4 regions of the Anaerobacillus sp. 1_MG-2023 genome follow, and region 4 is predicted to be linked to each of the others. Evidence: riboswitches for the same ligand, from Rfam matches in the RefSeq annotation. Region 4 holds a riboswitch; each other region holds the start of a gene.
The links. Region 4 has a riboswitch for S-adenosylmethionine ahead of msrA (peptide-methionine (S)-S-oxide reductase MsrA). Riboswitches for the same ligand answer to the same signal wherever they lie in the genome.

Region 1 (7,507 bases), on a different contig from region 4:
AATCTTTAAAGATATCATAAGCCGTTTTGCATATGATAAGACCTACAATAAAGCCTGTAAGAGGATCTAGCCAATGCATGTTAAAGTGAGCACCAATAATTCCAATAAAAGCACCAAGACTAACGAGAGCATCTGATAAATTGTCTTTGGCTGCAGCCATTAGCCCGAGGCTATTCGTTTTTTTAGCGAGGCGGTAGTTGAAAAGATAAACGCCTCCCATAACGATCATTCCAAAAAAGGCTACCCAGGCAGAGCTAAGTGGAGGAGAAGAGACTTTGCCACTGAGTAAAACAGTAGCTGTATGGAAGAGGACTTGAATCCCAATCGCAAACATAACAAATGAGGCGAATAGAGAAGAAACGGTTTCTGCTCGAGAATGGCCATATGGATGGTTCAAGTCTGGTGGTTTAAGAGAAATTTTCATGCCAATTAAAACAGCAATGGATGCCACGATATCTGATGCGTTATTCCATCCGTCTGCTAAGAGGGCTTCTGAACCAAAGAGATACCCTGCGCCTAATTTGATCATTGAAAGTAGTAAGTAAGCTGTTATGCTAAGCCATACACCTCTTAGTGCGCTCATTGTTTTCACCTGTCTTATATAAGAATATGTTCTTCTATATGCTAGCAGATGGTATTTGGGTGGGTCTATAGCAATCATTTTGCAAGTGGTAAGACGTGTAGGGACCCATCATATTTGTGAGTGGTGGCTAACTAGTTTGCCCAATCACAACAAAATAAGCCCCTCTTAAGAGGAGCTAGTGTTTAATTAATTTACGTTCTAACCATTCGACCCCTAAATACATGATTGATGAGAGAATCGCAATCATAAATAAGCTTAGTAAAACCAATGTGAAATTAAATACTTGGAAGCCATAAATAATCATATAACCAAGACCTTGTTTTGAAACAAGAAATTCCCCAACAATTACGCCGACCCACGATAAACCAACATTTACTTTCAAGGTCGAGATAATCGCTGGAAAGGAAGATGGCAGAATAACTTCAAAGAAGATCTGGCGCTTATTACCACCAAATGAGCGAATCACTTTGATGAAGTTAGGTTCAACAGTATGAAATGCGTGGTAGATCACAAGAGTAGTAATAATAACGGAAATAGAAGCGCCCATCGTAATAATGGAGATGTAACCTGGACCTAGCGCAACTATGATGATCGGACCAAGAGCTACTTTAGGCATGGAATTCAATACAACAAGATACGGATCTGAAATTCTAGAAGCTTTGCGTGACCACCATAGAATTGCCGCGAACACGGTTCCAAGTACTGTTCCAAGAAGAAATCCAGCAATTGTTTCAAGTAACGTTACACCAGTGTGTAACAGTAATGAACCATCTGTTACTTTTGTTATAAAGAGTGAAGCAATTTTAGAGGGGTAGCTAAATAATAACGGATCGATCCATGTGAACCGTCCTGCTAATTCCCATAAAGTGAGAAATGCAAAGAGAATACACACCTGAAAACCCAATATTTCATTTCTTTCCCTTTTCAACTCTCTTAGATAATGTTGATGCTTATGTTTAAGTTGGAGATGGTTCAAGAGAATCAAGCTCCTTCCATATCAGCTGGAAATTCTCAGGGAAAGCAGAATCATTCCTAGCTTCAAAAGGAAGTAATTCTTTAAGGGAAGATGGGACTTGAAAAGTTCTCGCGATTTTCCCGGGACGAGGCGATAAGAGGATGATGCGGTCTGACATCGCAATCGCTTCTCCAATATCATGAGTCACCAGCAGGGCGGTTTTTCGATGCTTCTTTAATGTTTTAAACACGAGGTCTTCGAGTTTTAATTTTGTTTGATAATCAAGTGCAGAGAAAGGCTCATCTAATAACAGTAGATCAGGATCTGTTGCAAGTGTGCGAACGAGAGCTACGCGTTGACGCATTCCACCCGAAAGCTGATCAGGATAGGCCGAGCGGACATCGCTTAACCCCATGCTATCCAATAATTCCAATGTTTGTTCTTTTTTATCCGCTGTCAACTTGTTTAGAAGCTTTAACCCTATAAAACAATTTTCTTCAATTGTTTTCCAGGGAAACAAGTAATCTTGTTGAAGCATATAGCCCATTCGTTCGCCGGGTGAGTTTATAATTTTATTTTGTAGAGAAACGCTCCCTTCAGTAGGTTTTACTAATCCTGAAATGATCGACAACAGAGTAGATTTCCCGCATCCACTAGGCCCAAGAAGGGAAACGAATTCTCCTTCTTCAATAGCGAAAGAGAGGTTGGAAATCGCTTCTTTGGCAGCGCTTTTCATTAAATACACATGTGAAATAGCGTTGAGTTGAAGGAAAGACATTATTTTCCCTCCTATTTTTGCGCTTTTTCGGCATAGCTATTATCTACTAATTTGCTATGATCAACGCGTTTTGGGAGTTCGCCTGCTTCATCCATAATATTTTGTAAGTTATCCCATTCTTCTTGATCCAGGGATGGGTTTGTAGCGAATGAATGCTGACTTTTGTAACGATCGACTACAGTTGTAATGAGTTCAAGATCGGTATCCTGAAAGAAAGGTTCAATTGACTTTGCAATTTCTGCAGAAGAATGAGTATCTACCCACAGTTGAGCCTCATAAAGTGCTTTTGTAAAACGCTCAGCTACATCAGCATTTTTACTCAAATAACTTTCTTTCGCCATAAATCCTGTATATGGAATTTTTCCTGATTCTTTTCCAAATGAAGCTACAATGTGTCCAACCCCTTGTTCTTCAAAGACACTTGCTGTTGGCTCGAATAACTGAACGTAATCGCCAGTTCCAGAAGCAAATGCGCTTGAAATGTTTGCGAAATCAATATTTTGAATGAGGTCCAAATCGTTTTGTGGATCAATTCCTTTCTGTTTCAGTACGTATTCACCAGCCATTTGTGGCATACCACCTTTACGTTGGCCAAGGAATGTACTTCCCTTCAAATCTTCCCATTCAAAATGCTCGATTTTTTCTCTTGATACAAGGAACGTACCGTCTGTTTGTGTAAGTTGAGCAAAGTTTATAACAGGGTCATCAGTGCCCTGTGCATAAACATAAATGGACGTCTCTGATCCTACAAGGGCGACATCAGCTCCGTTAGATAGAAGAGTGGTCATTGTTTTATCTCCGCCCCAAGTGGTCGTTAATTCGACATCAATGCCATGCTTCTCAAAAATACCCTCTGAGAGTGCCACGTATTGTGGTGCATAGAAAATCGAGCGTGTAACCTCAGCTACTCTTACCTGATCGTTTCCACTATTAGTACCACACGCCGAAAGAATAAGAAGAAATACACTTGTGTATATACAAAACGTTATAAACCAGCTTCTTTTCATTATCTATCCTCCACATTCGTCACATGAGGTAGGCTCATGTTTTAGATACTATAGCCTATGTATTTTAAAACGATTGGTGTTTTGAATAAGTAAATTAATGGAGGTAGATAGAAAGAGGGGGATGTGCGAAGTGAAGGGGAATGAGTCTTCAAATAAAAAAAAGCACCAGTTAAGGTGCTTTTTGCAATGAGACTAAACATTTGGGCCTGCTTGTTTGATTTCGTCGGCTACATTTGAGAATTTTTCGAAGTTCTTTACAAACTTAGTAGCGAGATCTTTTGCTTTCTCATCATATTTCTCTTGATCTTCCCATGTTTGTTTTGGCTGCAATACTTCTGCTGGAACACCTGGACAATGAGAAGGAATATGCAATCCGAAAATAGGGTCTGTTACTGTTTCGATACGATCAAGTTCTCCATTTAAAGCCGCCTGGATCATCGCTCTAGTATATGAAAGCTTCATGCGCTCTCCGACACCATAACCGCCCCCAGACCATCCGGTATTTACGAGGAAGACTTGAACATCATGCTCCATAATTTTCTCGCCGAGCATTTCTGCATAGCGATGGGCAGGTAATGGCAAGAACGGTGCACCAAAGCATGTAGAGAAAGTGGCTTCCGGTGAAGTGACTCCTCTTTCTGTTCCGGCTAACTTGCTTGTGTAACCTGATAGGAAATGAAACATGGCTTGTTCTTTGGTCAGTTTGCTAATTGGAGGAAGGACGCCAAATGCATCTGCCGTTAAGAAAATAATCGTGTTGGGATGTCCGGCAACGCTAGGAATTGCAATATTAGGTATGGCGTCAATCGGATAGGCAGCGCGAGTATTTTCAGTTAGACTAGTGTTATCGTAGTCAGGTTCACGCGAGCCGTTATCCATCATAACGTTCTCAAGAACCGTTCCAAAGCGAATTGCATCCCAGATTTCAGGTTCTTTTTCTTTTGATAAGTTGATGCATTTAGCGTAGCATCCACCTTCAATATTAAAGACACCATTCATAGACCATCCGTGTTCATCATCACCGATAAGAGATCGATGAGCATCTGCTGAGAGCGTTGTCTTTCCAGTTCCAGATAAACCGAAAAATAGAGCAACATCCCCCTCTTTACCTACGTTAGCAGAGCAGTGCATTGAAAGAATATTTCGCTCTGGTAATAAGTAGTTCATAACGGTGAAAATAGACTTTTTAATTTCTCCAGCATATTCTGTTCCACCAATTAAGACGGTTCGTTTCTCAAAGGAGATAATAATAAATGTTTCTGAATTTGTGCCATCCACTTCTGGATCAGCTTGAAAACCAGGTGCAGAAATGACAGTGAATTCAGCGTCATGTTCTTTTAACTCTGATTCATTCGGACGGATGAACAGCTGGTGGGCGAAAAGGTTATGCCAGGCATATTCATTAATAACCTGAATGGGTAGTCTTGATGCCTGGTCAGCACCAGCAAATCCTTTAAACACATAAAGTCCCTTTTTCTCACCGAGGTAGTTCAACACCTTTGTGTAAAGGTTTTCAAAACTTTTTTCGGAAATAGGCTGGTTTGTTTCCCAGTTCACTTTGTTCTTTACGGAATCTTCCTTTACAATGAACTTGTCCCCAGGAGAACGTCCTGTATATTTTCCGGTTTCTACGCGAAGAGCTCCTGTAGCTGATAGTTGCCCTTCGTTTTTAAATAGTGAATGTTCAACCAGTTCAGACACTGATAAATTCACATGTGGATTATTCTTATTTAATATCGCATCCAATAACGGTGAGGAGAAGGAAGCTGTTTTCATACGTTAAACCCATCCTTTTTTAAAGATTTCGTTGATTGACTTGTTTAACTCAAAAATAGTATAACACATTCATTCAATTATTCTATACTAATCTATGTATTTTTTGCATAAAAAGTGAAAAATGGGTGAATGACTATTTCTTTAGGTTGAAATCCTGTCGCCATTATATAGGAAGTGATTATTTTATGGGTAAAGGATTAAGGTGGTGGATCGATCGCTTCGCCCTTGAATTCGAACATAAAGCCCGTGTTCTTTTTGTAGGGCTCCAGCGCTTGTCGAGGCTAAACGGGCGCTTCCGCTTTTCTTCATTGACACATCCTTTCATGTGCGTTATTATATGTCGAGAATGGATACTCTTATCCCGAGCAGGCGGAGGGACAGGCCCGATGAAGCTCAGCAACCAACTCCTATACAACAGGATTAAGGTGCTAACCTGCAAGACGATAGTCTTGGAAGATAAGAGGCGAAAGGCATGAGATATCAGCTCCTTTTCCCTCTGATTGTAGGGAAGGGCTTTTTTAATGTCGTTGAGATTGATGACGCTATAAAAAAAGGTAAGACGATAAGAAATTGAATTCGTTCTCTCGTTTCGGCACAGGGTAATAGGGAAATGAGTACCGTATCCATTACAACATAATTAGATAGGATCCAATCCTTAAGGAGGTACTTGAGTGAGTAATCGTCGTTTGTTTACTTCTGAGTCAGTAACAGAGGGGCATCCTGATAAAATTTCAGATCAGATTTCCGATGCCATTCTGGATGATATTCTTGCGCATGATCCAAATGCGCGCGTTGCCTGTGAAACTACAGTAACAACTGGTCTTGTACTAGTTTCCGGTGAAATTACAACATCACACTATGTGGATATTCCGAAAGTGGTTCGTGAGACGATTCAAACGATCGGCTATACACGTGCGAAATACGGATTTGATGCTGAAACATGTGCTGTTCTTTCATCTATTGATGAACAGTCTGCAGACATTGCTGCAGGTGTAAATGTTGCTCTTGAAGCACGTGAAGGTACGATGTCAGATGACGAAATCGATGCAATTGGTGCAGGTGACCAGGGGCTTATGTTTGGTTACGCTTGTAATGAAACAGCGGAATTAATGCCGCTTCCGATTTCTCTTGCGCATAAACTAGCGCGACGTTTGAGCGAAGTAAGAAAAGAAGAAATTCTTCCTTATCTTCGTCCTGATGGTAAAACACAAGTAACAGTGGAATACGATGAAGCTGGTAAGCCGGTACGCGTTGATACCATTGTTGTTTCTACACAGCATCATCCTGAAATTTCACTTGAACAAATCCAACGTAACATCAAAGAACACGTTGTGAAGCCGGTTGTTCCTGCTGAATTAATTGATGAAGAAACAAAATACTTCATCAACCCAACAGGACGCTTTGTTATCGGTGGACCGCAGGGTGACGCAGGTTTAACAGGAAGAAAAATCATTGTTGATACTTACGGCGGTTATGCGCGTCACGGTGGCGGTGCTTTCTCAGGTAAGGATGCTACGAAAGTAGACCGTTCTGCTGCATATGCTGCTCGTTATGTTGCTAAGAACCTTGTGGCAGCGGGTCTAACAGATCGTTGTGAAGTTCAACTTGCTTACGCTATTGGGGTTGCTCAGCCAGTATCAATTGCTATTGATACATTTGGCACAGGAAAAGTGTCTGAGGAAAGTCTTGTAGAGCTAGTAAGAGAGAACTTCGATCTTCGTCCAGCAGGCATTATAAAGATGCTTGATCTTAGACGTCCCATTTATAAGCAAACAGCTGCGTATGGACATTTTGGACGTACTGATATTGACCTTCCATGGGAACAAACAGATCGTGCAGAATCCCTTAAACAGGGTGCCGGAATTTAATTAATTTCTAAGAAGCCAAAAATATTTTGGCTTCTTTTTTTGCTCTATCATCCTTTTTGACATCCATTATATTGTATTGAATTATCATAAAACAGATGGGTGTGGTGATAAAATGGAAGGAAAAATGGAGGAGTGTAATGTGTGAAAACTAGTATATTCGGAGAAACCGTGACCGATGTGAATGAACTAAAAGACATGGCAGGAATACCGAGTAAATTGGCTGCAAATAAAGTCATCTCTTTTCTTGATAAACACTGTAAAGAGTTCATATGCCGTACACCATTTATTACGATTGCCACCCAATCAAGTACGGGTGGTGATGTTTCGCCAAGAGGGGATGCACCGGGGTTTATTCATGTTCTGGATGATCATCATTTATTGATACCGGAAAGACCGGGAAATAAACGAATGGACTCATTGATCAATCTATTAGAAAACCCAAATATCGGTTTGCTGCTGATGATTCCCGGCCGAGAAGAAGCGTTGCGTATTAATGGAAAGGCCTCGATTGTAAAAGATAAAACGCTGCTAGAGCAGTGT
Region 2 (7,507 bases), on a different contig from region 4:
GCACCACAAGCTAAGTAATCATCATGAATTGAGGAGATAAGATCTGGTCTTGTTAAAGATAAGTATTCGTTACAGCCTTCGTAATCTTCACCACCAAAATCAGCGGGCTTAAGATTAGCCTGTTGAATCATTGTTCCCATGGCTCCATCAAGAACAAGAATTCTCTTCTTAAGTAGATCTTCAAATGAGGGGTAGACCACTATGAATCTTCCTTTCTTCTTCAATACGAGTTTTTTCTTTAATGTAACGAGTTAATTCTACTGTTAATTCGTAGCGCAAGAACGGTGTTATTAAATAAATGCCATTGAATAAATCGAATGCTGTATCAATTAAGGACTTTGCGATGGCGAGTCCTTCATTTTGTGACTCACTGGCATCGGTGGCTGTGGACATTCGCTTACGTATTGAATCAGATAATTTTATTCCTGGTACTTCATTATGCAGGAATTCGGCATTTCGATAGCTTGTTAACGGCATGATTCCGATGTAAATTGGGCAAGTTAAATGTTTTGTAGCTTCATGTACTTCTATTAATTGTTCTTCGCTATAGATAGGCTGACTAATAAAATAATCCGCTCCATACTGTTGTTTTTTCTCAAGTCTTGCGACAGCTCGGTCAAGATGGCGAACATTAGGGTTAAAAGCTGCTGCGATCGAAAAGGAAGTCTTCATCCCAAGTGATTTACCGGAGTAAGACAACCCGCTGTTGAATTGTTTGATTAACCGTATAAGATCGAAAGATGAGACGTCATATACAGAAGTTGCACCTGGAAAATCTCCTATTTTTGTAGGGTCTCCAGTAACAGCGAGTACTTGATTAATTCCCAGTGTATGAAGCCCCATTATATGCGATTGTAATCCGATAATATTTCGGTCTCTACAAGCTATGTGCACGAGAGGGCGAACATTAAATTGTGACTGAATAGTTGATGCCATAGCTGTATTGCAAATACGAGGTGAGGCAAGGGAATTATCGGCTAGTGTAATAGCATCTACTCCGACTTCTTGTAAAGCCTTCGTACCCTGGAGATACTTCTTTGTATTTAGTTTCTTAGGCGGATCAAGCTCTACGATAACAGAACGTTGCTTTTGAGCAATTTCATGCAAGTGGGGCAAACGTTCTATGTTGTTTTCGGTTTGTGTCATTTCTTTAGCTATTACTTCTATTTTTTTATGAGTAATAGGTTTTGTTCCCTTTAAAGCTTTTGAAGCAGCAGCGATATGTTCGGGTGTTGTACCACAACATCCTCCAATTAATCGAACACCTTGTTTGTGGAGAGATTCAGCACTTTGTTTAAAATAATCAGGGGCAGTGGGATAAACCAATCGTCCCTCCTCATAGTCGGGTAAACTTGCATTTGGATAAGCAGAGAGATAACTAGTTGAAAGGGGGACCTCTTCAAAAGCTTGAATCATGTGATATGGCCCTAGTCTACAATTAACACCTGTCACATCTGCTCCAGACTCTTCTAAATGTTTAAGAGCAGATGGAAGGGAGGTCCCGTTTTGTAAAACCCCGGGTTCATGCATAGAAACTTGAGCTATTATGGGGAGGTTCGTTTGTTTTCGAGCAATCGCAAGGACTGATGAAATCTCTTCAAGATCGTAATAAGTTTCGAGTAAGATCCCGTCAACACCCTCCAGTAGAAGACAGTATAACTGTTCTCTAAAGCTACGTTTAATTTCATCAAGAGAAGTCTTTTGAGTATTGATTCCTCGTATGCCACCGATAGTTCCAAATACATAAGTCGCTTTGTTTGCTGCTTGTCGAGCTAATTTAACAGCTTCAGTGTTCATTTCTTTTACATGATCTTCAAGACCATATCTCGCTAATTTACTGTAGTTTGCTCCATAGGTGTTCGTTTGTATCACGTCTGAACCTGCTTCTATATATGCGCGGTGTATGTTTAAGACTTGCTCTGGTTGCGATAGATTTAACTCTTCAAAACATTGATCTACCCCATATGAATAGAGAAGTGTTCCCATCGCGCCATCACCGATTAGAATATTGTTTTTTAATTTATTAAGGAAACTCATAGTTGACCACTCGCTTCAGAAGCGGAGTATTGCTTTCTAATAGCTGCAAATCCATTTTTGAAATCTTTTAATAAATCATCAGGATTTTCAAGTCCCACAGACAATCGCAATAATCCATCTGTGATGCCTCGTTTTCTGCGTTCTATAGGAGGCATAGAAGCATGTGACATTCTAGCTGGATAGGAGAGAATTGATTCTACGGCACCAAGACTTACCGCGAAAACAGGAATTTGAACATGCTTTGTGAATAGACGCACGGCATTTTCATCAGGTAACCGAAAGGACAAAACTGCACCAGGACCAGCGGCTTGATAAATATGAGTGGAGTGACCAGGGTGATAAGAAAGCCCTGGATAAAAGACTTCTTCTACCATCTTTTCTTTAGTAAGAGCATGCGCAAGACGAAACGCAGATCTAGACGATTGATCTAGTCGACAATGCAATGTTTTTAAGCCACGGAGAACTAACCAGGAATCGTGAGCGCTTAAGATCGATCCAAACGAGTTTTGCAGGAATGCAAGCTGTTCCGCTAATTCCTCACTTTTTACGGCAGCAAGACCAGCGACGACATCGCTATGTCCTGAAATGAATTTCGTAGCACTATGCAATACGATATCGGCTCCGAAGTCTAACGGACGTTGTAGAGCAGGTGTCATAAAGGTGTTATCGACAAATGTTAAACAATTATTCGCTTTAGCTAATTTAACAACGGCTTGAATGTCAGTTACCTTCAGCAAAGGATTAGAAGGCGTTTCGATATAGATTACTTTAGTATTGGATTGAATACCTCTCGCCACTTCATTTAAATCTGTCATGTCTACAAAAGTATGTTTAATTCCAAATCTACCGAGAACGTCGTGAATCATGCGATACGTCCCACCGTAGACGTCTTCAGATATAAGAACGTGATCGTTTTGTGAAAGAAGCATAAAAGAGGTGGCGATAGCGGCCATCCCAGAAGCAAACGCAAATCCCTTAACCCCACCTTCAAGATTGGCAATTGTTTCTTCAAGCGCTTCGCGAGTGGGGTTGCCTGAACGACTGTAATCGTATTTTCCTGGTTGGTCAAAATCCACCTGATGAAATGTAGAAGCCTGTTGGATAGGGACGCTAACAGCTCCCGTAGCTTTATCAAATTTGTGATCGTTATGAAGAAGTTTTGTTTGAAATGTATAATCAGTATTTGTCAATTTGTACAACCTCCTCTTTAAAAATGGACAATGCTTGATTCAGGTCCTGTATTAAGTCATCAATGTTTTCAATCCCAACAGAGAAACGTAGCAGTCGATTGCACACCCCTTTTTCAAGTCTGATGTCTTCTGGTATTTCAGCATGAGTTTGCGTTGAAGGATATGTGATAAAGCTTTCTACCCCTCCAAGACTTTCAGCAAATGTGACAAGTGTTAATTTTCTAAGAAAGAGATCTACCCATTCTTCGGACCGCAATCTGAAAGAAAGAATCCCACCTTTATCTGGATAAAAAACGTCTGTTATTGCTTCATGATTCGTTAAAAATTCAGTTACCTTTCTGGCATTCTCTTCATGCTGCTTCATTCTGAGTGGCAAGGTTTTCATGCCTCTCATTAATAACCAGGAATCAAAAGGAGAAAGCACAGCGCCTGCACCGTTTTGGTATTGTTGGATTTCAGCGCAAATATTCTCACCTTTTGCAACCACAAGCCCTGCGAGAATATCATTATGACCGCCTAAATACTTAGTGGCACTATGCACGACGATATCCGCCCCAAGCAGTAGTGGGTTTTGTAGAAGAGGGGTGAACAAAGTATTGTCTACAATAAATAATAGGTCCCTGTTTTCTGCTATACGTGCAATTTTTTCAAGATCTGTTAATTTCATTAATGGATTAGATGGATTCTCAACAAAAATGGCTTTTGTACGGTGAGTTAGGAGTGATGAAAGTTGTACATTGCTTTGTGTATCAAAATATGTGAAGGAGATACCATAATGTTTTTCAGCATGGGCAAATAATCGATAAGTCCCACCATACAAATCATCTGAGACGAGAATATGGTCGCCGCTTTTGAATATGGCAAGGATTGCTTGAATCGCAGCCATTCCGGAACTAAAAGCAAATCCCTGATCCCCATGTTCGAGTTCTGATATAGCGGATTCTAAAATGGATCGTGTCGGGTTTTTGGTTCTTGAATAATCGAATCCGGTGGATTGACCGATGCCTTCATGGCTATACGACGTGGAGAAGTACACTGGAGGATTTACCGCACCGGTTTTAGTATCTGAATGATTACCTAATTGGACAAGTAGTGTTTCTAACTGTTTATTCGACATAATCAATCTCCTTTTCATTGAATAAGGGCAATAAAAAAAAGCCCTCTATAAGAAGAAGACTTTGGTTGCTCTTCTTCTTATCTTCCAAGTTGAAATCAACTTGCTGGAGTTAGCACCTTACCGGAAATTATCCGGTGGTTGCTGAAGCTTCATAGGGCCAGTCCCTCTGCTTCTCTTGATAAGAATTGAAAATATATGGAATTTTATTGTGTCGCTTTTTTCATAATCTACATCACTTTAAAGTGAAAAGCAAGGGATTTGAGTAAATTATCAAAATTTTTCTTCTGTTGGATCATTTGCTCGCTCGTTCGTTACCCGTTTTTTTGGTAACGGGATTTCTTTAATCGTAAGATAAAGTAGCATGATGGCCACCATCCAATAGAGTAGGAATCCTAAAGGGACTGCTGTTTTAATGAGGGCCATAATCGCAAAGAAGAGCGTTGGAATTGTTACTGAATAAACAGATAAGACCCAAAGTTGTTTATAAGAAGCTTTTCTTCCGGTAATACTTCTCAATAGTAGTCCAATTGTAGCTAGTACGGTAACTCCTATAAACTTAAGGCCGGTTTGAAACAAATAGATAACGAATATCAGTAACGGAATAAAGATAGGGAGCAAGTTGTCTAGGTTATTACTTAACTCATTAACATCTTGCTTCGTGAACGTCATCGAACTAAAGTTACTGTAATTAAACTCTTGTCTAGCGCCGCTATCTACAACGATTATACGATCTTTTAGGAAAGCGATAACGGAATCATATTGATCAACATCATCAGGCTTTGTCTGGTCTGTCGCATCAAAAATAAAAGTATTTCCATCATTTTGTCGAATAAGCGGTTCAGACTGCTCACTTGTTAAAGATCCATCCTCTAAAGTGAATTCTGGTAAATCTGATATATGTGTTTTGAGATCCTCATAAGCGTTTGTAAAGGATAAAGCCGTCATAATTCCAACTGGCACAGAAGAAAGGAACATAAGGAAAAATACGTACAATATTGGCTTACCTAGCTTTTGAAAACGGAACCGGGCCATCATATTTGGGGAAAATAAGCTGTAGTAAAGTTGTTTAAAAACGTTCAAATTAATAATCTCCTTTCTAAATGTGGAGTATTTCTCCACCCAATCAGTTTATCTTATATAGAGAGGTGGGAACAGTATTCTTAATGAAACTTTATTGAAACATGTTTGTTTTCGGCATAATATATTTACAATTCTAGATTAACTCTTTACAAAGGAGGGAGCGATGTAGATAATAGACAAGGGACTTTGTTGAGTATTGTCGAAAAAAATAAAACATAAGTGCAAGGGGTTGAAATGATGGAACTCAACGTTCAGGAGATGATCTTTCAGTTTGTGGGAGGTCTTGGTATTTTCCTGTTTGGACTAAAGTATATGGGAGATGGCCTTCAACGATCAGCAGGTGATCGATTAAGAGATATTCTCGATCGTTTTACCACTAACCCGTTTATGGGTGTGCTTGCGGGGATTGTAGTTACTATCTTATTACAAACTAGCTCAGGTACTACAGTTCTTACAGTGGGATTGGTAAATGCAGGATTTATGACCCTAAGGCAAGCTATCGGAGTTATAATGGGTGCTAATATAGGAACTACAGTAACTGCATTCATTATTGGTATACCTATTAAAGATTACGCCTTACCAATAATTTTCCTCGGTGCAGCATTAATCTTCTTTGTTAAAAACAAAAAGATTACTTATCTTGGGCAGATAATATTTGGTTTTGGTGGATTGTTCTATGGCTTAGAACTTATGAGTAATGGTATGAAACCTTTAAGAAGTCTTCAGGCTTTCCATGATCTCACACTTAGTATGAGTGACAATCCAATATTAGGGGTAGTAATTGGTACTGTATTTACTGTAATCGTTCAGAGTTCTAGCGCTACCATTGGGGTACTTCAAAGTTTGTTTTCCCAAGATGCAATGAATCTTCAAGCAGCTATGCCAGTATTATTTGGAGATAACATTGGTACAACTGTAACTGCTGTTCTAGCATCAATTGGTGCATCAGTAGCAGCTAGAAGAGCAGCCCTTACCCATGTGATTTTTAACTTAATTGGAACAACGATCTTTTTAATTATTTTGTCCCTATACACCCCTTTTATTTCCTATCTTCAAGGTGTATTAAATCTTAATTCAGAAATGACAATCGCATTTGCGCATGGAATTTTCAATGTGTCTAATACAATAATTCAGTTTCCTTTCATTGCTTTACTAGCCGTTATAGTTACGAAAATTATTCCTGGTGATGATTCAACAATTGAATATAAACCTAAACATTTAGATCCTGTGTTCATTGAACAATCTACTTCAGTGGCACTTGGACAAGCGAAAGAAGAAGTTATTCGTATGAGCGGTTTTGCTTATAAAGGTGTTCAAGAGGCTTCTAACTATCTGACTTCTAAAAGTCAGAAAAGCGCAGAAAAAACCGCTCAGTATGAGGAAGCTATTAACAACCTAGATACTAAAATTACAGACTACCTTATTCAGCTATCAGCCACTTCTTTGTCCGGTGATGAGTCAACACGACATGGTATGTTAATGGACTCTGTTCGGGATATTGAGCGTATTGGGGATCATATGGAAAATATTGTTGAATTGGTTGATTATCAGATTAGTAATAAAGTTAAAATGACTGACGTTGCAATGAAAGATCTTGATGAAATGTTTAATTTAACCCTTTCTGCACTACAAGAAGCCTTTGATTCACTCGATAAATGGGACGTAGCAAAGGCCCAGGATGTTGTGCAATTGGAAGATAAGATCGACAAAATGGAAAGAACGCTTCGTAAACAGCATATCCTTCGTCTAAATGAGGGTGAATGTACTGGAAGTGCTGGAATTGTTTTTGTTGATATCATCAGTAACCTTGAGCGTATTGGTGACCATGCGGTGAATATTGCAGAAGCCGTCATTGGAGAAGAATAAATTTGGGAAGCAGAGGGATGCCTCTGCTTCTTTTTATCATTATATAGAAGGAAAGTGACATCTCCGCTAAAATAGAGTCAAGTTGAAGGGAGGTTAAAAGCGTGGATATTCTATTATGGTGCCTGATCATTGCGTCATTCATCATTGCATTTGTGGGATTGATTTATCCGATTATTCCAGCCGTACTATTTATTTATGTTGGGTTTATCCTGTATGG
Region 3 (7,507 bases), on a different contig from region 4:
TACTTCACTTGGATACTGCATTGCAAGGAAGAGTCCAGCTTTTGCACGCTCATCAACTTCCATTTCAAGTACATCTTCATTATCAAGGAAGACACTGCCTTCAGTGATTTCGTATTTCGGATGGCCCATAATTGCTGAAGCAAGGGTAGATTTACCTGTACCGTTCGGCCCCATTACTGCGTGAATTTCTCCACCATTTATTTCAAGGTTCAATCCTTTGATAATCTCTTTTCCCTCAATGGAAACATGAAGATTCTCAATCTTTAGAGTTGATGCTGCCATTTGTGAATACCTCCAATAACGTTTATACTATTCCTTCCTTATTGTAGTACCTATAAGGTGTATGTCAAGGAATGTGTGCTGAGTCATTCTCAATCTATTTTCATTCTTATTTTATAACAAATCCAAACTAATATCAAGGAACGCAAGACTCATACTTTCTAGCGTTAGCCAAGGTATAGCTTGCTATTCAAATTGAGAATGAATCGTTTATTTTTTCGTTGCATACCTTTCTAAGCCTACCATTTAATCACCACAGCTACAACGAATACACGTGATTATCTTCATACAAAAAAACCAGTCGTAAGACTGGTTTTTCGTATATCATGGTTATTTTGGATGCTGATTCATCTAGATAGTTTACGGTCGAATTCACTAACCATTTTGAGACTCCGACGGTGATCCAGCTCACGCTCTCGCTCGACTTGCATTCGTTTATTGAAATTACGACTATACTCCGCATAGCCAACTCCGTGAGACTGGTACATCGCCTTTTCCATTTCAGGTGTGTGGTTTAACCGCATGGGGCTAATAATGAATCAATCCTTTCAATATCGTTTTACTTACAAAAATTACTTTACCACGTTACATTAGTAGCTACAAACAGCATTTTAAGGGTTGAGGGGGTTTCCGGAGTGGTGAAAGAAGTTCTGAATAGTTAAAAAACATTCATTCTTACTTTTCCTCCCATATCCACTCTATTTCACCCCTTCGACACAATACACTATTTAAATAGTAGAAACACGATTTCATTAATGCTTCGGTTGGTTCAAATCCTTCATACACTCCTGTACGAGAGTAACGGCCTGACTCATCGCTGCGCCACCACCAAATGCAGCTGTCACCCCTACCGTTTCAAGTATTTCTTGTTCAGAACATCCTTGGTCAAGACACCCTTTCGTATGGTAGATAATGCAATATTCATCTTGTGAAAAAATAGATATTCCGAGAGCAATCATTTGTTTCTCTTTTTGACTCACTTCCCCATCTTTAAAACACGCTTCAGTAAATGCCGAATACTTCTTAGCTAACTGCGGCATTTTCTCTGTAAACATTCCTAATCCTTCTTTATAATCATGTAGCGCCGCTTCTGCGAAGTTGTTAAATTCCTGTTCCTGTTTCAAGACACAGGCCTCCTTTATTCGATATCATCCGTACTAGTATGAGAATTGGGTAACAAAGCTATCCATCATTTTCTTTAAATTGTTTTTGGATGAGTGCGTTTACATGTGATGTATGTCACAATAATAAGTAAAGGGATACGGTATGATGCTTATGAAGACAATATCTACTAGCAGAGGTGAAGATGATGTATGAAGGAAAAACAACGCGCGTAGCATTAATTGGCACTGGATTCGTAGGGACAAGCTATGCCTTCTCGTTATTGAATCAAGAACTAGTAAACGAACTTGTACTTATCGATGTAAATAAAGAAAAAGCGGAAGGGGAAGCAAGAGACTTAAATCACGGCCTTCCTTTTGGCGCTCCAATGAAAATTTGGGCGGGGGACTATACCGATTGCAAAGACGCAGATATTGTCGTTATCGCAGCGGGTGCAAATCAGGCACCAGGTGAAACACGCTTAGACCTTATTGATAAAAACACAGCGATCTTTAAAAAAATCGTTTCAAGCGTTATGGGAAGCGGATTTGATGGTATTTTTATCGTTGCAACGAATCCTGTAGACGTACTTACTTATGCGACATGGAAGTTCTCAGGCTTGCCTAAAGAACGGGTTATCGGCTCAGGTACGATTCTCGATACTGCACGATTCCGTTATTTACTGAGCGACTATTTCAATGTAGATTCTAGAAATGTACATGGTTATATTCTTGGAGAACATGGTGATACTGAACTTCCTGTCTGGAGTCATGCTACAATCGGTAGTCGACCAATCATGTCTCTTATTAAAGATAGACCAGAGGCTAAAGAAGATCTTGATGCGCTTTTCGTCAATGTTCGCGATGCTGCTTATCATATCATTAATCGTAAGGGAGCAACATACTACGGTATCGCAATGGGCCTCGTACGGTTAACAAGAGCGATTATACGAAATGAAAACTCTATTCTTACCATCTCTACGTTACTTGAAGGCGAGTATGGTTTAGATGATTTGTATATCGGAGTTCCCGCAATTGTGAATAACAACGGCATTCGTGAAATTATTGAACTTGACCTTGATCAAACCGAGCTAGATCAATTGCACCATTCTGCAAAAACGTTAAAAGAAGCGATGAAGCCAGTTTTCCAACATTAAAATGAGTAAAAAAAGGTTCTCCGCGAAATGACGGAGAACCTTTTTTCTTTCTTATTTGTCTACTGGTACAACAGCGCCATCGTATTCTTCTTCAATAAAGCTTTGAATTTCATCAGAATGAAGAACTTCTACTAACGCCTGGATCGCTTCATTGTCTTCGTCACCTTTGTTTACTGTAATCACATTCACATATGGTGAGTCTGAATTTTCAAGTGCAATGGCATCCTCTTGAGGATTAAGTCCTGCATCAATCGCATAGTTTGTATTGATCATCACTGCATCACCTTCACCTTGCTGGTAAATCTGTGGAAGCAGTGAAGCCTCAACATCTGTTTTGAAATCAATATTCTTAGGGTTTTCAGCAATATCTTCAACTGTTGCATCTGAAGCCTTTACACCTTCTTTTAATGTGATAAGGCCCTGTGCTTCAAGTAATGACAGCATACGTCCATGGTCAGAAACAGAGTTACTCATTATGATTTGAGCACCATCAGGAAGCTCATCTAAGCTCTTGTAATCCTGAGAGTAAACACCGATTGGCTCGATATGAATGCCTCCAGCGTTCACGAAGTCATAATTATCGTTTTCTTCCATTTGCAAGTCCATATAAGGTATTGTTTGGAAGTAGTTTGCATCTAATTCACCATTTGCAAGCGTCTTATTAGGTAGAATGTAATCCTGGAATGTTTTAATTTCAAGCTCTATTCCTTTTTCCTCTAACATCGGCTTAGCTTCTTCAAGAATTTCAGCATGGGGAATGTTTGATGCACCTACTACGATTTTCTTCGAATCTCCACCGTCACCAGAACCTTCGCTGTTTCCGCCATTGTTGCCACATGCAGCAAGAACCGCAAGAGCAAGAACTGTTATTAGCGATAAAAACTTTTTCATCATAACCTCTCCTTTTCTCCTTATTATCTTTTATCTATTACTCGTGTTGCAACGTCTCCACAAACCTGAAGAATCGCAACAATTACTAATATCAATACTGTTGCAACAAGTGTCACGTCAGGATTGTTCCGTTGGAAACCTTCAAGATAAGCGAGGTTTCCGAGACCCCCTGCGCCTACGACACCAGCCATAGCGGTGTAGCTTACAAGAGCTATCGCCGTCACAGTAATCCCTGAAATAAGGGCTGGCATTGCTTCTGGTAGAAGCACTTTAAAAATAATCGAACCATTGGATGCTCCCATTGACTGAGAAGCTTCAATGACCCCTTTATCCACTTCACGTAAAGCAATTTCAACCATTCTCGCATAAAATGGCGCCGCTCCTGCAATAAGGGCTGGAAGGGCAGCATTAGCACCTAGCATTGTCCCTATAATGTAAACCGAAAGAGGGATAAGCAAGATAATCAAAATAATAAATGGTATGGAGCGAAATAAGTTCACGACTCCGGCAATAATACTATTCACAAATTTGTTTTCCCATATGTTCCCTCTACCTGTTAGAAACAACAATAATCCAAGGAGGATTCCGAGAATAAACGTTGCCAGCACCGAAATTGCCGTCATGTACGCTGTTTGTAGAGTGGCTTCCCACATAGATTCCCACCTGACGTTAGGAAATAACGATTCAGTCATTCGTAATCACCTCCGCTTTAACACCTTGGGCTTGCACATAATTCAAGGCCATTTCTACCACAGCTGGTTCCCCTTTAAGGAACACAGAAAGTTTTCCATAAGGACCATCCTGTGTATGAGAAATCTTCCCTTGAATAATGTTGACTTCTACATCAAATTTACGAATCAACTCTGTCACAAGTGGTGAACCTGTTTTTCCTTTCACAAAGGTAAACTGAACAAGTTCTCCATCCTGACTCGTTGCCAGATGTGCAATCGATTCCTTCATTTCTTCAGGCTCGCTTAGCTGATTAACAAAGTCTTTCGTAATCTCTTCCTGCGGATGGTGGAAAACTTCAAGGACAGAACCATTCTCCACTACTCGTCCATTCTCCATCACGGCTACACGATGGCAAATTTTTCGTATGACGTGCATTTCATGCGTGATAAGGACAATCGTAAGGCCAAGCTTGTGATTAATTTCAGTCAGAAGTTCCAGAATGCTATCCGTCGTTTTAGGATCTAAAGCAGAAGTAGCTTCATCACAAAGCAAAACCTTTGGATTATTAGCAAGTGCTCTCGCAATACCCACTCGCTGCTTTTGTCCACCACTTAGTTGTGAAGGATAAGCTCCTTCTCTACCTTCGAGTCCAACAAGTTTAATTAATTCATCAACACGCTTCATTCTCTTTTCTTTCGGAACACCTGATATTTCAAGAGGGAACGCGATGTTATCACGTACCGTTCTTGACCAGAGAATATTAAAATGCTGGAAAATCATTCCAATTTCCTGTCTTGCTGCACGAAGATCTTTTCCCTTAAGAGAAGATAGATTATTACCAGCCACTGTGACTGTCCCATCAGTAGGTCTCTCAAGAAGGTTAAGCATTCGAATTAGCGTACTTTTCCCAGCACCACTGTAGCCAATAACACCAAATATTTCGCCTTTTTTGACTTCAAGGTTAACATCCTTAACGGCTTCCACCTTCCCGGATTTCGAAAAGAAGGTCTTATTAATGCCTTTAAGCTCAATCACATGTCTCACATCCTTTATGCATTTGCATGATCAGCTACCTGAAACAGGACTTAAGTCCCATGCCTTTGTTCTTTATTTCTATGCACTTAGAAACCTAATTCGCTTATCACTTTGTATAGTAAAGTAAAAAAATGCCCTTCTGCTTTGAGCAGAAAGGCATTTGATAAATCGATGTCTTCCTCTCATTTCTCAAAGCAATCGCTTTGCAGGAATTGGCACCTTTTCAAACGAGTCGTTTGACGGTTGCCGGGCTTCATAGGGCCAGTCCCTCCACCTCTCTGAATAAGAGATATATAGTTGTTATTACTTTACTGTGGTTAAGTGCTAAATGAATTCTAGCATGGTACTTTATGAGTGTCAATTACTGAGCAAAAAGTCGGAATAATCTAAAATATATACGTTGAACCCCATTAGAAAACCATCAGCTTATTCGCCTGATGGTTTTCGCTCGTTGAGAAAGTTGTTTATAAAGGGATATTTTCGCAAGATCCGCATTCCCTCCACTAACAACAACACCAATTCTCTTACCTTCTAAACGATTAGACTTGCATAAGACAGCAGCTACCGATGCAGCACCTGCACCTTCTACAAGTGTTTTGTGTCTTTCAAGCATAAAGACAATCGCTGCAGCAATTTCTTCTTCTGACACGGTTAGCATATCATCAACAAGCTCTTCAATAATTGGAAAGGTTAATTTTCCAGCTTCTTTCACAGAAATACCGTCTGCAATCGATTTGACAGATTGAAGGACAAGAGGACCAGTACCTTTAAATCGATTCCATGTCGCAGATGCTTCAGAAGCCTGGACCCCGATGATTTTCACGTGAGGAAAGAACGACTTAATCGCCATCGCCATTCCAGCTAACAATCCTCCACCTCCAACAGGCACGAGAATCGCATCTAAGTCAGGACACTGTTGCATCATTTCGAGTGCAACCGTTCCCTGTCCTGCCATTACTTCAGGATCATCGAAAGCATGAACGAATGTGGCCCCTTTCTCAACACGCTCACGATCCGCTCCACTAAACGCTTCGTTATACGATTCTCCTTCAAGAACAACCTCTGCTCCATAAGATCGCGTCGCATCAATTTTGCTTGTCGGTGTATGGACGGGCATATAAATCTTAGCTTTAATTCCACGCTCTCTAGCAGAAAGCGCCACTCCCTGAGCATGGTTTCCAGCCGATGCAGCAACAATCCCTCGCGCTGCCTCAATATCCGTTAGCGACGCAACTTTGTTATAAGCACCTCGAAGTTTGAAGGAACCCGTTCGTTGAAGGTTTTCCATCTTCATGAAGACATCTCTATTTGTATAATCATTAAGCGTTGTCGACTGCTGAAGCGGGGTCCTGTGGACGGCTTCCAGCAAATTCTCCATTGCTTTTACGACATGAACGTTATATTTCTCCTGGTAATTCCCAACGTCATTCACTCTCCTACAAGTTGTTTTTCTTCATATAATTTAATTTTATCTTCGAGAGATAAAGTTCGAGATACTTCATCCCATCCATTTAACAGCATTTCTTTCCAATAAGGATCGATCTCGAACGACGCATTTAGTCCTTCTCCATCAATTACTTGCTGTTTACTTAGGTCTACGCTAAGTTCGTATCCATCCTTCGCTTTTTGAAAAAGCTCCGAGATCGTTTCTTGATCAAGAGCGATAGGAAGTATACCGTTTTTTACACAGTTGTTATAAAAGATATCAGCAAAGCTTGTCGCAATGACAATTCGAAACCCATAATCCAGAAGGGCCCATGGAGCATGTTCTCTTGATGAACCACACCCAAAGTTTTTACCCGACACTAGAATAGAAGCATGCTGGTATTGTTGTTCGTTCAAATTAAAATCTTCACGCGGATGACCATCATCATCAAACCGCCAATTGTAAAAAAGAAACTGACCAAAGCCTTGCCGTTCAATTCTCTTTAAAAACTGCTTCGGAATAATTTGGTCTGTATCTACGTTAACCTGCTCAAGGGGATAAACGATCCCTTTGTATTTATTAATCGGTTCCAGGACGTCTCACTCCTTTTACACTACAAGAGGTTTTATTTTTCTAGCGTCTGTAAATCGGCCTTCAATGGCAGCAGCTGCAGCCATAGCTGGGCTGACAAGATGTGTTCTAGCGCCATTCCCCTGACGCCCTTCAAAATTACGGTTAGATGTAGACGCGCAGCGCTCGCCTGGTGGAACAATGTCATCATTCATCGCAAGACACATGCTACATCCTGCTTCTCGCCACTCAAACCCAGCTTCTTTAAAGATCGTATCTAACCCTTCTGCTTCAGCTGCATCCTTCACTGATTTAGATCCTGGTACTACGAGAGCAGTCACACCTTCGTGAACTTTTCGACCACGAACAATATCAGC
Region 4 (7,507 bases):
AATAAAAAAAGGAATAACCGCCGTTTTAAACACTTGTGGAATGTATTGACTATAATAGGAATCAATCTCATCCACAGCATCTAGTAAAACGCTCACTTTCTGTCCAGATTTACCCTGGTAAGACGTTAAAAGTGCGTCTCGAGAAAATTTATTCAAAAGCGCTTCTCTTATTCTTTGTTTCACAATAGTGGCCATATTTACGCCTGCTTTTCCCATTAAATAAGATACGCAAGGGCGTAGCGCCATGACAATCAGTAAGCCAATGAGATACGGTGAAATTTCTGAATATGCTAGTCTCTCAATAAATACCCGATTCACTATTTCTACTGTAAGAAAAGCCTGTACAATAATGGATGCGCCAATAATAAGAGCACCTAAAATCATGAACAAGTGTGTGATTTTAAAACCTGAAGCATACGCTTTAAGTTCGTTCTTCACCTAATCCCCCACCTTTAGTTTCACAACAAACATACGTTTGTGAAATATTTCACATTAATTCTTAATTCCTATTGTACGACTTATACAAAGGAGAAGCAAATACTATGCAGCGATCATTTTTTACAATTAAATGAACGAAATCTGTGCTAGAGTCATCGAGCCACTACTTATTCAATTGAGGCATTCTTAGATTTAGCATTCTTCCTCATTTCCTATTTGCTATAATGAAATCAGCAGGATAAGAAATGGAGGATTAGCGTGGAACACGAACCTGAATTTGAAAAAACGCGTAAAAATACACACAAACGAAATAAATTAAAGCATTTATTGATTTCTTTTACTCAACCATTACAATCCTTCTTTAAAACCATGTGGAAAGGAGCTTCTTACGGCGCTCTTTTTATGACAATGCTGCTAATCTTTTCGATTGGGTTTGATTTTCATACTGGACTGGGTCAAATAATGGACATTATTCTTTTCCTATTAATAGCAGTTGTCAGTACACTACTCACCGTTAAGATTGGTACATGGTTCGTAGAGCATTTCAAAAGATTACCCTCTCTTCTCATTGCAAGTATTGGAATCTCGCTTGCTATAACCATTTATACATTAGATCAATTTCGTCAATTAGAGAACATCCTTCCGCTCTCCTATCTTTTAATTGCAGTCGGTATCATCCTTGGCGCCATGTTCGGATACCCTCTTTCTAAAGGGATCAAAAAGCCAATGTCTATGATCATGCTACTGTTTGGTATTTTAGCAACGTCTGCTTTTTCATACTGGTTATTCACACCTGGTTTGATGAATGATCGTCTCTCTATTAATGTAGAGCCGCTCTCACCTGTTAGTGATAACCCTTCAGAATACGGCTCATTTGATGTAACTACTTATACATATGGAAGTGGTAAGGATAAGCAACGTCCTGAATTTGGAGAGCAAGTTGATATTCAAACGATATCAGTTAACGCTTCAAGTATGATTGGAGAATGGTCCAAAGAACGTGAGTGGTTCTGGGGCTTTAAAGACACCAATGTGCCACTAAATGGACGTGTATGGGTGCCCAAAGGACAAGGGTCTTTCCCCCTTGTCCTTATTGTCCATGGAAACCATAAGATGGAGGACTTCTCAGATGAAGGCTACAATTATTTAGGAGAGTTACTCGCTAGTCGTGGCTTTTTAACAGTATCAGTAGATGAGAACTTCTTCAATTCATCATGGTCTGGAGGCCTCGCAGGAGACATTAATGGACGCGCCTGGTTACTGCTTAAACATATTGAAGAAATGGAGAAATTATCGTCTCAAAAAGATAATCCATTATTCAATAAAGTGAATATGGATCAAATTGCTTTAATAGGTCATTCTCGCGGTGGTCAAGCTGCCATTTTAGCAGCAAAATTCAATGACCTTGATCGTTATCCAAATAACGGGAACATGACTTTTGATTTCCATTATAATATTGAATCTGTTATCGCACTTGCACCGACGGATTATCAAACACTTTCAGATCGAAAAATCGAAGTGGATGATGTCAATTATTTATTGCTTCAAGGTTCTTATGATAGTGATTTATCGGAATTCGAAGGCGACCGACAGTATAATGGGATTGATTTAACTGGCAGAAAAGAAGCTATGAAAGCAGCCCTTTATATTGATCGCGCCAATCACGGACAATTTAACACAACGTGGGGAGAAAACGATACGTATTTCCCTTTCACGCTTTTATTAAATAAAGAGCCTCTTCTTAAAGGCACTGAACAACGACAAATAGCCCGCACATATGTTGCTGGATTTCTTGAAGCGACGCTTCATCAAAATGAGTCTTATCAACCGATGTTTGAGGATTATCGCTATGCTCTCGAATGGCTACCTGATACAACATACATAAGTAAATACGAAGATCCTTCGTATCATATCTATAGCACTTTTGAGGAGGACGTTGATGTCACAACAACAACTTCTCCTTATATCACCATAGAGGCTAATAGCTTGCTGCAATGGTATGAAGGAGAGCTTGAATTTCGACGCGATAAAGAAAGAGGTACTCATGGGGTCTTTTTGAAATGGGATCATTCCTATTCAAAGAACGGCACGTACAAATTAAATTTCAAGAAAGCCCTTCAGGATCCATTTGCTTATACAATGAACAGTTCATTAACATTCACAGCAGCAAACCTTTCAAATCCATCTGACCAGCAACCTGTTGATTTCACAATCACGGCTAGTTCAGATAACGGAGCGTCCGCTAGTGTTAAGCTGAGTGACGTCATGCAGTTGCAAGGTGTTCTTCCTATTCTACACACAAAAACAAAATACTTCGAAGAAGGACGTTATGGTGAACCTACTGAACCGGTTCTCCAAACCTTTAATATCCCGATGCAGCAATTCTTAGAAGCAAACGATGCCTTTAATCCGAAGAAGATGAATGCTCTTACATTTGAATTTAATGAATCAGAGAAAGGAAAAGTCTATATTGACCAAATAGGTGTCAATCAAGGTGATTAACTAAAAAAGGCCTTCCCTCATGACGATGAGGGATGGCCTTTTTCTATTATGAAATTTTGCAAGAAGACTGTCCACGCTTTGCAAGATAGCTTTGATGATATTCATCTGCTCGATAGAATGAAGTGATTGGTACAATTTGCGTCACAACTGGTTTTTTGAAGCGTCCGGATCGCTCGAGTTTTTCTTTCGCAATCAATGCTATTTCTGCCTGCTCATTTGAATGGTAAAAAATCGCTGAGCGGTAGCGTGTTCCGACATCTTCTCCTTGTTTATTTAAAGAGGTTGGATTATGATTTTCAAAGAAAACTTCTATAAGTTCTTCATAAGTAATGAGCGAAGGATCATATTCAACTTGGACAGATTCGGCATGGCCTGTTAATTCAGAATAAACATCTTCATAAGTTGGATTAATCGTCTCTCCTCCTGTAAACCCTGCTGAAGTTGAAATAACACCGTTCAATTGTTGAAATAGCGCTTCTACTCCCCAAAAGCACCCTGCTGCAAATGTTGCTTGTTCCACTGTGACCACTCCGTTTCCTTTTCTCTGTATGGTTTTATTTGATCGAGCATATATGTTTTCTAATTCATTTAGTGATAACATATAAAGTTGCTTTTCACCCTTCTTATATATCCCTTGTGAGAGAAGGGTCTTAATAAGCTGTTGTTTTCTTGCTTCGTTATCCATTAGTGTATGCAACATCAGTCTCTCCCTCTACTAAAACATATTTCCAAATGAGGGTGCATAAAAAAACCCTCATCTGCTCGAACAGAAGAGGGTTTGGATAGACCGAGCCTCTTCTCATTTTTCGACTTTCGTCGCAGGAATTAGCACGGTTCCAATTGAACACAAGTTCATAGGTCCGTTGCCGAGGTATCTAAGGGCCAGTCCCTCCACCTCTCTGAATAAGAAGATCCTTTAAACAAAGGATTATTAAGTTAGTCCCAATAATAAATGGTTTTAAAACGGATGTCAATACAAAAGTACTCATAAAAATAATTATATTACAAAAGAGATAACAAAGTAGCCAGCTGCAGCTAATCCCGCCGCTAATAAAGCTGGGCCAAGCTTAAATTTCGCATATGTCATAGGATTCAACTGCAAGATCCTCGCAACTGTATTCGTATTGTCACTTAGCGGAGAAGCAAATGCGCCAAATGTCCCACTCGCAAACACAGCTCCAATGACAACAGGGAGATCTGCTCCTGTAGAATACCCTAATGAAATACCAAGCGGCATTAAAATTCCCCATGTGCCCCATGATGAGCCAATAAAGTATGAAATAAACGCACCAACGAGAAATAAGACTGGTGGTACAAATAAAGTAGGAATCCAATCAAGGTTTGAGGTAACAATAGATGAGAAGCCAAGAGCTTCTGTTGAAGCTGCTAAGCCCCAAACAACAGTAAGCAAGACGATGACCGGCATCATCTCATTACCCCCTTCGATAAAATAAGTAACAAGGTCCTTTAAAGAAAAACGTTGAAATAAATAGAAAACGAACGTTAAAAGTACTGTAGTGAGAAGGGCAAAGACCATCGCGTCGAGCACATCTGCTTCAATAAACGCCTTGATTAAAGAAGTAAACCCCTTCTGATAACCACTCCAATATGTGAGAAGAAGTGTTAGGAGAATAACTCCTCCAAGAGGTATTAATAAATTCATCGGTTTCGTAGGAAGATCCTTCGCCACTGCTGGATGACAATCTTCCCATTGATCATCAAGCTTTTTTTCCACATTACCTGCGTCTGTAGCTGGCGTTTTTCGATGATGGAAAAAACTCAAATAAAAGCCAATCAATAAAATACTAATCGAAAAAAAGTTATAAGGGATACTTTGAAGGAAGTAACGATAGCCATCTCCTTCAATACCTTCCGCCTTAAGTGAAAGCTGCACAACAGATGACATATAGCCGACAAAAGCGGTAGCAATTGGCATTAAGACAATGACTGGTGTTGCTGTCGTTTCTATCACAAATCCAAGCTCCTGAGGAGTGATTTTCACTTTATTTAAAAGAGCTTTCATGATTGGGGCTACCGTTACAATGCGGAAACTAGGAGCACTAAATGTTCCTAGCGTTGACACCCACGTCAGAAATAACGCTCCTTTTTTTGAGTTGATTTTGGATGAGGCAACTTGAACAAATCCTTTTATCCCACCAGTATATTTCATCAATCCGATTAAGCCCGTAAACATATATAGAAAAAGGACGATTTTAACATTATTTTCATCTTTCAAACCAGTCATTATAAATTCATAGAACTGTTGTAAACCAATGATCAATCCAGGTTTGTATATAAATGATGCTGTTAGCAAACCCGCCGTTAATCCTGGGATCACTAGTTTTGTTTTCATCGCAATGATAATGACAACGATAAACGGAAAAATGGATAACCAGGCCATTAGCGTCACCCTCCTTAAGCTCTAGTTTGCTCTCTAGAGAACGACCTATACTACGGGAACCGATAATGTTGATTCCTCATTCATATGAGCAAGTGGAGTTGCTCGAATTCAATGGTGCCATATGGGTTAAATAAGACAAATTGAACATCGTTCCTTAACTTATTCATACAAAAAAGCCAGAGCTCAGTGCTCTGACTATTTCTTTTTTAATGCGCTATTGTATTTTAATCTATTGATCGATGCAGCTCCAATTCCAAACATAGCCGTTCGTAATTCGAACTCAATTCGCTTTAATTGATCTGATAGCGCTTCTTCACTATCATCTACCGCATTTTCAAGTAATGCCCTACCAAATCCAGACACATCCGCACCGAGAGCAATAGCTTTAGCTGCATCTACACCATTTTTTAGTCCGCCACTTGCAACCATCGGGACATCGGGATGCTGTTTCCTTACATCAATAATACAATCAGCTGTCGGATTACCCCAATCTTGAAAAGCTTCGGCAGCTTGTTGTCTTAATGTTTGATGGGAACGAAAACTTTCAACTTGAATCCAGGATGTTCCACCCGCTCCAGCAACATCAATAAAACTGGCACCTGCACTTATAAGACGCTGAGCACTCTTCGCATCGATTCCCATGCCAACCTCTTTAATACCGAGTGGAACAGGGATCGCTTTTGCTACTTCTCGAATTTTATCGATTAAATCTTGGAAATTTGTATCACCCTCAGGTTGGAATACTTCTTGTAATGGATTTAAATGAAGCAGAAGCGCATCAGCTTGAATGAAGTCAATCGCTCTCTTACACTCTTCTACTGTAAAGCCATAATTGAGTTGAACAGCTCCAATATTGGCTAGTATAGGAATGGTTGGTGCATGTTTTCTTACGTCAAATGAATAAGCGGATTTCGATTCTTGAATAGCTGCACGCATTGAGCCTACACCAAGCGCCCAACCATGTGCTTCAGCAGCTTTGGCAAGACGTTTATTAATCTCCCAAGATCGCTCTGTACCGCCCGTCATTGAACTGATCAGAAATGGCGTCTTCAATTTCTTATTAAGAAATTGAGTGGAAATATCGACTTCATTATAATCAATTTCTGGTAGTGGATTATGCTTAAAACGATATTTTTCTAACCCCGTCGTAAGTCCCTGTCCTTCCACGTCTTCCGTTAGACAAATATCAATATGTTCGTTCTTTCTTTTTTCGGTTTGATCAAACCCCAAGTGTTCCAATGGAATTCCCCCTGCGCTGCTCTTTTTTCAACTGTCGATGTAATAATGGTTTTAACCTGAGTCGATTGTACCTTTGTATAAGAATAAATGGAAGATTAACTATTAAAGAATACCCAACCATTACTAAACCAATACTCAAAGGATTCCATAAGAAAAACAAGAATGAAGGTGGTATGAGAAGCCAATGAGTCACCTCTGCACGTCTTGTCTCTAAGATAAATTTCCTTATATAAGAAGAAGTGAGCGTTTTGAGTTCTTTCTTCCGAAATCCTCCTTTAAACACATCTCCCCCATCAGGTAGTATTGTTTTCCACTTCTTTATCTGGATACGATCATACACTTTCAGTTCCCATTTCTTATTTTGTAACATTGATTTTTTAGATTCATAAAAGGAATCTGGCAACCGAAGGCAAATATAAGAGATAGAAACATGAATGATCAGCCAGGCAAAAATATTCACTAAGATTAACCCTACGATCGATAAGTGGATGACCTGCATACACATTCCTCGTTTCAAAATTGTTTAACATATCCAAGATTAGGTAATTATTATGTCAGGAAACCTATTATACACTGTAACAGCGTTATGATTCCTTTACAAAGGTTATACCCACACTATACAATTACAGTGTATAAATGTCGACGCTTGAAGTTAATTCGATGAAGGAGGAGATGGAATGAGCAAAAAAACAATCGTTATTGGTGCTGGACTCGGAGGTCTTTCGGCAGCTATTCGTCTGGCAGCCGATGGACATCAGGTTACCATACTGGAAAAAAATGAGCGCGCTGGCGGCAAATTAAACAAACGTTCCGGCCAGGGGTTTAAATTCGATACCGGTCCTTCCATTCTAACAATGCCGTGGGTCCTTGAGAAGCTATTCAAAAGCGCAAACCGAAATGTAAACGATTATATGACCATTAAACGTA

Region 1: linked by a shared signal. The riboswitch ahead of metK (methionine adenosyltransferase) and the one ahead of msrA (peptide-methionine (S)-S-oxide reductase MsrA) in region 4 are both predicted to bind S-adenosylmethionine.
Region 2: linked by a shared signal. The riboswitch ahead of Q4550_RS04245 (methionine biosynthesis PLP-dependent protein) and the one ahead of msrA (peptide-methionine (S)-S-oxide reductase MsrA) in region 4 are both predicted to bind S-adenosylmethionine.
Region 3: linked by a shared signal. The riboswitch ahead of Q4550_RS20060 (methionine ABC transporter ATP-binding protein) and the one ahead of msrA (peptide-methionine (S)-S-oxide reductase MsrA) in region 4 are both predicted to bind S-adenosylmethionine.

Annotation. Positions count from the first base shown of each region.
Region 1 covers NZ_JAUORD010000014.1:2,281-9,787, reverse strand. Annotated here, with positions in the region: gene Q4550_RS19225 (cation diffusion facilitator family transporter) at 1-583, opposite strand, end outside; gene Q4550_RS19220 (ABC transporter permease) at 759-1,559, opposite strand; gene Q4550_RS19215 (ABC transporter ATP-binding protein) at 1,540-2,316, opposite strand; gene Q4550_RS19210 (ABC transporter substrate-binding protein) at 2,328-3,323, opposite strand; gene pckA (phosphoenolpyruvate carboxykinase (ATP)) at 3,516-5,099, opposite strand; SAM riboswitch class I at 5,453-5,562, shown strand; gene metK (methionine adenosyltransferase) at 5,771-6,967, shown strand; gene Q4550_RS19195 (MSMEG_1061 family FMN-dependent PPOX-type flavoprotein) at 7,109-7,507, shown strand, end outside.
Region 2 covers NZ_JAUORD010000002.1:96,723-104,229, forward strand. Annotated here, with positions in the region: gene metH (methionine synthase) at 1-140, opposite strand, end outside; gene Q4550_RS04235 (bifunctional homocysteine S-methyltransferase/methylenetetrahydrofolate reductase) at 181-2,037, opposite strand; gene metC (cystathionine beta-lyase) at 2,034-3,227, opposite strand; gene Q4550_RS04245 (methionine biosynthesis PLP-dependent protein) at 3,214-4,344, opposite strand; SAM riboswitch class I at 4,419-4,529, opposite strand; gene Q4550_RS04250 (DUF1189 domain-containing protein) at 4,615-5,424, opposite strand; gene Q4550_RS04255 (Na/Pi cotransporter family protein) at 5,662-7,290, shown strand; gene Q4550_RS04260 (DUF456 domain-containing protein) at 7,392-7,507, shown strand, end outside.
Region 3 covers NZ_JAUORD010000015.1:63,114-70,620, reverse strand. Annotated here, with positions in the region: gene sufC (Fe-S cluster assembly ATPase SufC) at 1-282, opposite strand, end outside; gene Q4550_RS25205 (YuzK family famiily protein) at 627-767, opposite strand; gene Q4550_RS20080 (carboxymuconolactone decarboxylase family protein) at 1,032-1,334, opposite strand; gene Q4550_RS20075 (L-lactate dehydrogenase) at 1,586-2,536, shown strand; gene Q4550_RS20070 (MetQ/NlpA family ABC transporter substrate-binding protein) at 2,588-3,427, opposite strand; gene Q4550_RS20065 (methionine ABC transporter permease) at 3,451-4,119, opposite strand; gene Q4550_RS20060 (methionine ABC transporter ATP-binding protein) at 4,112-5,134, opposite strand; SAM riboswitch class I at 5,314-5,423, opposite strand; gene ilvA (threonine ammonia-lyase) at 5,556-6,566, opposite strand; gene leuD (3-isopropylmalate dehydratase small subunit) at 6,563-7,153, opposite strand; gene leuC (3-isopropylmalate dehydratase large subunit) at 7,169-7,507, opposite strand, start outside.
Region 4 covers NZ_JAUORD010000003.1:335,355-342,861, reverse strand. Annotated here, with positions in the region: gene cydD (thiol reductant ABC exporter subunit CydD) at 1-438, opposite strand, end outside; gene Q4550_RS08145 (hypothetical protein) at 697-2,940, shown strand; gene msrA (peptide-methionine (S)-S-oxide reductase MsrA) at 2,987-3,640, opposite strand; SAM riboswitch class I at 3,737-3,850, opposite strand; gene Q4550_RS08135 (Na+/H+ antiporter NhaC family protein) at 3,938-5,341, opposite strand; gene fni (type 2 isopentenyl-diphosphate Delta-isomerase) at 5,537-6,580, opposite strand; gene Q4550_RS08125 (glycosyl-4,4'-diaponeurosporenoate acyltransferase CrtO family protein) at 6,561-7,079, opposite strand; gene Q4550_RS08120 (phytoene desaturase family protein) at 7,258-7,507, shown strand, end outside.